2 regions of the Shewanella sp. ECSMB14102 genome follow, and region 1 is predicted to be linked to the other one. Evidence: predicted binding sites of a transcription regulator. Region 1 holds the regulator's gene; the other holds the start of a gene.
The links. The regulator LexA, encoded in region 1, represses DNA repair genes until DNA is damaged. The targets are predictions, from matches to a motif close to TACTGTATNNNNATACAGTA.
Positions count from the first base shown of each region.

Region 2: the regulator LexA is predicted to act here: its motif matches at 1,731-1,750, upstream of dinB (DNA polymerase IV).

Region 1 covers NZ_JWGX01000044.1:36,412-40,847, forward strand. Annotated here, with positions in the region: partial or broken gene coxB (cytochrome c oxidase subunit II) at 1-417, opposite strand, end outside; gene RC73_RS14560 (cell division inhibitor SulA) at 888-1,379, opposite strand; gene lexA (transcriptional repressor LexA) at 1,376-1,996, opposite strand; gene plsB (glycerol-3-phosphate 1-O-acyltransferase PlsB) at 2,259-4,436, shown strand, end outside.
Region 2 covers NZ_JWGX01000011.1:20,214-24,649, reverse strand. Annotated here, with positions in the region: gene RC73_RS05010 (DMT family transporter) at 1-352, shown strand, start outside; gene dinB (DNA polymerase IV) at 604-1,680, opposite strand; gene RC73_RS05000 (methyl-accepting chemotaxis protein) at 1,835-3,841, opposite strand; gene bfr (bacterioferritin) at 4,089-4,436, opposite strand, start outside.

The DNA.
Region 1 (4,436 bases):
GTCTTCGCCGAAATAGCTGTAGTGCCATTTCCATTGCGAGCCGGTGATCTTGACCGTCAGGTCGGCATCACTGGGATCCTCCATGGCAATCAGCGTCTTGGTTGCGGGGATTGCCATCAGGATAAGGATTAAGAAGGGGATAAGCGTCCAGGCAATTTCTACCTTGGTACTTTCATGGAATTGGGACGCGACTGCCCCTTTGGATTTTCTATGGTTGATCATGGCGTAGATCATCACGCCGAATACGACCAAACCTATGGCGCAGCAGATATAAAGAATGATCATGTGCAGGTGATACACCTTGCCACTGATCTCAGTTACCCCTTGAGTCATATTCAAGGGCATATCTGCCTGAGCACCTGGAGACAACAAGCTGACGCACAACAAGGTCAGCAAAACACACAGCCATTGCTTCACAAGACATCTCCTCTGTCAATTGCATTCGCAACTACAAAGAAGAGTCACACAGTAAGTCTTTGCTCTATGCAAACTCTTCAGTTCCCAAAAAAGCAACGATGACTTCAAAGTGCGGCGGCGGTTTCACTTAGATCTAGGTATACAGGTGGTAACCACTGTTGCACTTACCGCTGAATATACTCAGCATTTCCGGCGACGGCCTTACTCGCTATAAAGCGAAATGGGACGTTCAACCTACGACGAATTGCATGGAGATAACACAATCGTTGTTCTTACATTACTTGTAGATTAAATATTGATCAAGATCACGATATTTTCTAACTGTATGAAAGAAAAGCGTCTGTTAATCTAGAGGTGAATTCTGCGTGAGGGGCTGACCAGCGCGGCTTTGCGTCGATTTACAAGGAAAGGTAATGCACCCAAAAGGCACAGAATAAAGGCCATCCCAGGAATGGCCTTTATTCATACAATTAATGGATGGAGCGGGTAAGTTCGTTGAGGCGGTTATCCATCTCTTTCGCCTGCCGTCCTGTTTCCAGCACTATTCCCATGGCTCTGGCGTTACGGGCAACCAGCTGCAATCGACGGTTATCACGGGCATCCAGGCTGTTTATCCAACTGATCACTGCACTGGAGGTGCCGTTGGTCAAGGCTCTTTCCGTTGCCCACAGGGCTTCGATTTCATCCTTGGTGCGCACCAAGAGAACTCTATCCATTCTGACACCGGCCCTTGCTAAGGTTTCCTTGTAACCTATGTTGGCAGGGGCGTTAATCAAGACTATCCAGCGTCCCTGTTGACTCAATTGCGCCAATTGAGGGCAGAGGCGTAATAATTCCTGACGTCCCTGGCTATGGCTGGCCAAGCTGGAGATGCCGGTATGTTGCCAAGGCTGATTGCCGGCAATACTGGTGTCTGTCCACAGGCCTGGGTGTCTTGGGGCGTTGCCCGTCATTATGCTCATAGCCAGTCTCCATTGCGTATTATGCCTACCGCCAGTCCTTCAATGGTCAATGGCTGGAAAGTCAGGTCGACTTTGATTGGGGAGTAAGCCTCGTTCTCGGCATGTAGATAAACCACATTACCTTTCTTTTCAAAACGCTTCACTGTTACATCGTCTTCAACCCTGGCCACCACGACTTGACCGTTACGGGCTTCTTGTACCTTGTGAACCGCCAGGAGATCACCTTCGAGAATGCCTATGTTCTTCATGCTGTCGCCGCGTACCCGCAGTAGGAAGTCGGCGCAGGGATGGAACATGCCAGGGTCGACCTGGTAATACTGCTCAACATGCTCCTGTGCCAGTATGGGTTCCCCGGCAGCGACCTGGCCTATTAAGGGCAGACCTGCTTCTGACTCCGCTTGTTCATCATGTGACAAGCGAATACCACGAGAGGTGCCTGGCATGATCTCAATACAGCCTTTCTTTGCCAGTGCCTTGAGGTGTTCCTCTGCGGCATTGGCACTCTTGAAGCCTAACCGGGTAGCAATTTCAGCCCGGGTTGGCGGCATGCCGGTGTCGGCTATATTGCGTTTAATCAATTCCAGAATCTGTGCCTGGCGCGGTGTCAGTGGTCTCATGGTGATTCCTGTTTTTTCATACAGTACCTGTCAGTATATACAGTATTTTGATCAGCGCAAGTATTAACCAAAATTGAAACGTTTAGGGGAGGGTAAATGTTTTAACCTGTGGCAGATTTGGACAGTCAGGCTTACGAATTATGTGGAGTTCAAGGAATTTGCCAGAGGAGCTGCCGGGACCGGTTCGCACCTTCCCTAGCTAAGATTCAGGAAGTTCTGGTATTCTATTGGGCTATTGATTGTGGCTCAGACACTGAAAAACATGTCCAAACAAGATTCATTCTGGTTTAAATCACTTCGCTGGCTCCAAAGCAAGCTGGTGCATACCACTGTGGTGCCTCAGGATCCTTTCGCCGATTTGAACCTGGATCTCGCCAAGCCGATGGCCTACGTGATGAAGACGGAGTCTGTCAGTGATATCGCGGCGTTGGCGGAAGTCACCCGTAAGTTTGGTTTGCCTTGCCCTTATGAGACGCTCAAGGTTGATGATATTACCGTTCCCAGAGTCGTCTGCCTGGAAGGTGCAAAGCCCCTGTTCGGCAAGCGCAAGGGCAATAAACCTTTTCTCAGCTGTTTCACCTCTTTGCTTCATTTGCATCAGACCAATCCACAACTGGATATTCAATTGGTGCCGGTGAGTCTCTATTGGGGCCGAACTCCGGGTAAGGAAGATGACAGCATGCGCGCCGCCGTATTTGAGCGGGAAAACCCCACTTGGTTGCGCAAGTTTCTAATGATCTTGTTCCTGGGGCGAGACAACTTTGTGCAGTTTTCCAATGCGGTCTCGCTGCGGCTGATGGCCGATGAACATGGAACCGATAAAGCTATTGCCCATAAGTTGGCGCGAGTGGCCAGGGTACATTTCCGCCGTCAGCGTAAGGTGATGACCGGGCCATTACTGCCCAACCGTCAAGCGCTGTTTAATGAACTGTTGCGTTCAGAAACCCTTAAAAAGGCTATAAAAGAGGAAGCCGCAGCCAAGAAGATCCCCGAGGCCAGGGCCAGGGAAATGGCGGAGGAATATCTCGATGAGATTGCTGCCCACTATTCAGACAGCCTGGTGCGTATTGCCCAGCGGATCCTCACCTGGTTATGGAACAAGCTCTACAAGGGGATCAACATCAAGGGCGCCGAGCAGATACGCCAGCTGCATCATGATGGACATGAGATAGTTTATGTACCTTGCCATCGCAGTCATATGGATTATTTGCTGCTCTCCTATATTCTCTATTTTCAGGGTATGGTTCCGCCTCATATCGCCGCCGGTATCAACCTGAACTTCTGGCCTGCCGGGCCTATATTCCGCCGTGGTGGTGCCTTCTTTATCCGCCGCAGTTTCAACGGTAATAAACTCTATACTGCAGTGTTCCGTGAGTATCTGGATCAGCTGTTTGCCAAAGGCTATTCGGTTGAGTACTTCACCGAAGGTGGCCGCTCCCGTACCGGGCGGTTGTTGTCGCCCAAGACTGGGATGCTGGCGATGACGGTCAACTCTGTGTTGCGGGGTATTGAGCGACCAGTGACTTTGGTGCCTGTGTACCTGGGCTATGACCACGTTATGGAAGTGGCCACTTATCACAAAGAACTCAGCGGCAAGAAGAAGCAAAAAGAATCTGTCTGGCAAGTGGTTGGCGCCTTGCGTAAGTTGGGTAATTTTGGTCAGGGTTATGTAAACTTTGGTGAGCCCGTGACGCTGCAGAATTTCCTCAGTGAGGCGGCACCTAACTGGCGCGAAGAGGTGGCAGCCGATCCCGAGCAGAAACCCAGCTGGTTGACTCCGGCTGTCAATACTCTGGCCAATCGGGTCATGACTCATATCAACGATGCTGCTGCTGCCAGCGCAGTGACCCTCACCAGCTTGGTACTATTGTCCTCAGAGCAGAATGCGCTGGAACGAAACCAGTTGGAACGTCAGTTGGACTTGTATTTGGATCTGCTCAAGGAAGTGCCTTACACCCAGTACATCTCGGTGGCCGAAGGTGACGGTAAGCAATTGCTGCAACAAGGTCTGGAGCTGAATAAGTTTACGGTTCAGGAAGATGAACTGGGCGATATCATCTCAATCGACGAGTCGATTGCGGTAACCATGACTTACTATCGCAACAACATCATTCACCTATTTATGGTGCCTTCTTTGCTGGCCAGCTGCCTGGTGCGTCAAGAGCAGTGCTGCCGATCTCGGATGCAAGCGGTGCTTGAGGATTTCTATCCTTTGCTGCAGGCCGAGCTGTTTATGGGTAAGGCCGATGTCAGAGCCTATGCCGATCAACTGCTGGATCGTTTCATTGCCAAAGGTTTGGTGGCCGAAGAAGTCAATGGCTTCCGAGTGCTGGAAGCCGGGATCAATCCGCTGGCGTTGCTGGCCGAAACCATGAGCGAAACCCTTCAACGTTACGCCATCATCTTTAACTTGCTGGCCGCGCACCCGGGTATTGAGCGT
Region 2 (4,436 bases), on a different contig from region 1:
CAGCCTATTGCTGAGTTTTTTGGTGAGTCTACCGCTGATAACCATCACCCTGCTGACAACAGAAAGTCTGCCCTCTTTGCATTGGCAAGCGCTGGGAGCCGGTGTCTATGTGGGGCTATTTGAAATGGGCGTCACCTTTGTGCTCTGGCTAATGGCACTGAGAACCACAGAGCGGGCAGCCAGCATCACCAATCTGGTGTTTCTGACGCCACTCATGTCCATGGTGTTTATTGCGCTGATATTGAAAGAAGCCATCACTCTGGCGACTCTGGTCGGTATGGGACTTATCCTGTCAGCCCTCTTGATACAGAAACTGCTGAAACCCAAGGCACCGAAAATGAAGGTAGTGTGATACGCCATATTAAGCCATTATTTAAGGGCAATGAAGATTCTCGGCCTTATCTGTGCAACTCGTCTAATGTTGGAAATTGATGATGGCCCTATGATGATGGCCCAATACCCAGGAACCGCCTCATACAGTAAGCGTCGGGTAAACTGGCACATAAAGGTAATGCCGTAGAAGGAGCTTTTTAGCCTCACAATTCCGTTACCCCAAGAACCGATAGCCGAATGCATTTCTGTAAACTAATCCAAACTGTCAATTTAGAAAGCCAAATCCAACTGCTGTAGAGTTTCCTCTGCCGATGAGTGGCTGTCATCCTGGCTAACCAGGCCGACAGCGACACCCAGCAGGCGGATACCACGGCCGTTGGCTCTTTGCAATGCCTGGGTCAGCAAGTCATCCAGCAGACGCACAGATAACTCTCTCGAGCGGGTTTCTATAGTGGTCTGTTTAAAGTCACTGAACTTGAGTTTGACCACCAGCTTTTGAATTTGCCTGTCTTTGGCTCCGCGCTCCAAACGGCGGGCCAACTCCTGCACCAACTGTGGCATCACCTGACGACACTGAGCCAGGGTATGGATATCCTCTGCCAGCGTGGTCTCTACCCCGACCGATTTACGCTCTCGGTTAATGGTCAACTCCCGTTCGTCTATCCCCTGAGCCCTTTCATAAAGCAAGGTACCAAACTTTCCAAACCTCTGTTGCAATATGGCCAGCGGCACCTTTTGCACATCCGCGCAGGTATGCAGCCCCATATCGGCCAGTTTCTGGGCGGTGACCTTACCGACACCGGGGATCTTGATAAGCGGCAGTTTTTTTACAAACTCAGGCAGCGCCTGTGGCGTGACCACATACTGGCCGTTGGGCTTATTGAGATCTGAGGCCACCTTGGCGAGAAACTTGACCGGAGCGATACCCGCAGAAGCCGTAAGGCCTGTTTCCGCCAGGATATCGGCGCGAATAGCCTCGGCAATTAGGGTGGCCGAACCTTGGTATAACGAGCTATCGGATACATCCAGATAGGCTTCATCCAGCGACAGAGGTTCAATCAGTGAGGTATAGCGGGCGAAGATGGCCCGGATCTCTGCCGAGACTTCCTTATAGACAGACATGCGCCCGGGGATCAGCAGCAGATCCGGGCAAAGCTTTAACGCATAGGCCGAGGCCATGGCAGAACGAACGCCAAATTTACGCGCCTCATAATTACAAGTGCTTATCACCCCGCGTCTGTCACTACTGCCGCCTACGGCCAAAGGTCGGCCACGATATTCTGGAAAATCACGCATCTCCACCGCGGCAAAATAGCAGTCCATGTCGATATGTATGATCTTTCTCAAGCTTGCTTTCCGGATCTCAAAGGGCTCGGTCGAGCCGGATATAAACAGAGTACTGTATATAAACACAGTTAACAAGCTGGGATAACGTAAAGGTATTTCAATCGGGAGCAAAAAAGGAGAGCCTGGGCTCTCCTTTATGGATTTGAAGCTCGTCTTAATCGATGCGGAACTGACCTATGTTACGCCCCAGAGCCGTGGCCAACTGTTGGAATGCCCGCATCTTTTGTGACAATTCTTCGCTGGCGCTCAGAGATTCATCGGAGCGGCCACGAACATTTTCAATGTTGCAGGCCACTTCTTCGGCCACCACAGCCTGCTGGCCTATCGCCGCGGTGATCTCCATGGTTTGCAACTGGATGGCATCCACTGCCGCGGTGATTTCTGTCAATGCTCGCTCAACCTCCAGTGTCAGGCTTTGGCCCTGGTTGGCCTCCCTGACTCCGGCTTCCATCACCTGTTCGGCTTGCTGTGCCTGTTGCTGCAGAGTCTGGATAATGCCCTGAATATTGGTAGTCGAGTCCTGGGTGCGGGATGCCAGGGTGCGCACCTCATCGGCAACAACCGCAAAGCCCCTTCCCTGCTCCCCGGCGCGGGCCGCTTCAATGGCAGCATTGAGTGCCAGCAGATTGGTTTGCTCGGCAATGGCGCGGATCACACTGAGCACCTCGCCTATCTCCTCTGAGCTGCTTCTGAGCGCCCGAATAACCCCGGCGGCTTGGTTAACCTGTGTGGAAAGTGAGTGCATTCCCTGACTGGCCTGCTGCACCACATCTGCGCCGTTTCTTGACTGCAACAGTGCCGTCTCGGCAAACTCGGCGGCTCGTTGGGCGCTGGTCGCCATCTCCTGGCTTGTGTGGGCCATTTCGGTAGCGGCTGTGGCCACTGAGGCTATTTCCTGTTTCTGGGCGCTGACAGAGGCCAGTGCGTTGTCACACACTTCAGCCGCGGCGGCAACCCCATTATCCACCCGACCACTGAGCTCACGGGTTTCCAGCAACAGACTCTGCACCTTGGCGGCAAAACGGTTGAATGCTGCGCCAAGACGCCCAAGTTCATCGGTGCGGTTGATTTCAATGCGGCGTGACAAGTCGCCCTCACCCTGGGCGATATCTTCCATGGTGTGCAGCAGGCTATTGAGATTACGCCGAAAAGGCAGCATCATCAGGAAAACGGTTAACGCCACCAGTAAAATAATCCCCACTGAGACCAGGCTGGTTTGCCAAAGGCTTTGCTTCACAGGAGCCTGAAACACTTCATTAGGCAACATAAACCCCAAATACCAGCGCACCTTGGGATAATCACCGCGAATGGCAATATAGCTCACTCGCTGCAATTCTCCCTGATAAGTGACTTCGGCAATACCGGCATCCCGGGTTTGCATTTCACGTTTCAGTTCACTAAAGCCCTGATTGTCACCGCTGAGATTGTCAATAACGGCCGCATCAGAGCCGGCGGGGAACGCTTGATTAAAACCCGGGAAGTACACCAGTTTTCCCTGCTCCGTCATCAAAAATGCCTGGCCTTCGCCCCGATATTTGATTGGCGCCAGCAGGTTTTTACCTATGGTATCGATGAGAATATCCATACCGCCTATGCCTATCAGGCGACCATTGGCATCCTTGACTACTGTCTTGACTGTGGCCGAGATTGAGCCGTCGTTGGCATCCACAGCCGGGTCGCCGACAAACAAACCATTTTTGTCTATCGCCTCCTGCCACCAGGGACGTTTGTTGGTGTAGTAGTCGGGATCGCCATCGTAACGGCCATTGAGATCAAAGTACTCGAAGGTATTGGCCGAGCCGAAGAACACCGACTTGATCTCCTTGTCCTGCTCGGAGAAAAAGTGAAAGTAATCCACCAGCTGTTGATAGCCGGGATCGAGACTGAGATCTGAGCCACGGCTATGGTATGTGGCAAACCAGTTATTGATGGCAGGGTTAGCAAAGACAGAGTGAATAATCTGCCCCTTGGCGTAGAAGTAGTTGCCGATTTCATTGGCCTTGAGGGTGATCAGCGCCGATATATCCTGATCTATACGGGCACGGGTATCTTCACTACTGCTCTTAACCATCACAGCCGCCACGATAGACAACAACAGCGCCAGGGCACCGGCGATAGCTAATACAAGTTGCAAACTGAGGGAACGTCTTATCTGCTCCATTGCGAGTCCTATTTGTTATATTTTTATTTAAGGAAACCTGCAATGTATCAGAATCTGTTAACAAATTTGACTATAAAATGGCAAGAAACAATATAATTTTCTATGTAAACAATCCACTGCACCAAACCGAAGTAATTCAGTGCCTTATTGCCCAACTTAAGTGCATTCAATTTAATTCAGGTTCAATGCAACATCAGATAGCAAAAGAGCCGCAATAGCGGCTCTTGTCGTAGTGGCTTTGATACCGTTACATCTTGGACTGGATGTAATTCTGTAGCCCAACCTTGCCAATAAGGCCCAGCTGTTTCTCCAGCCAATACATGTGGTCGTCTTCGGTTTCTTCCAGTAATAGCTCCAATAACTCCCGGCTCTGATAGTCCTTGAGTTGCTCACACAAGGTAATGGCTTCTCTCAGGTTGGCAGCAACCTTGTATTCATATTGCAAGTCGTTGTGGAGCATCTCCTGCACATTCTTGCCTATGGTGAGAGCGTCGCGACTGGCAACATCCGGAGTGCCTTCCAGAAACAGGATCCGCGCAATCAACTTGGCGGCATGCTCTCTTTCATCATCCGACTCATGTTTAATACGCTCATA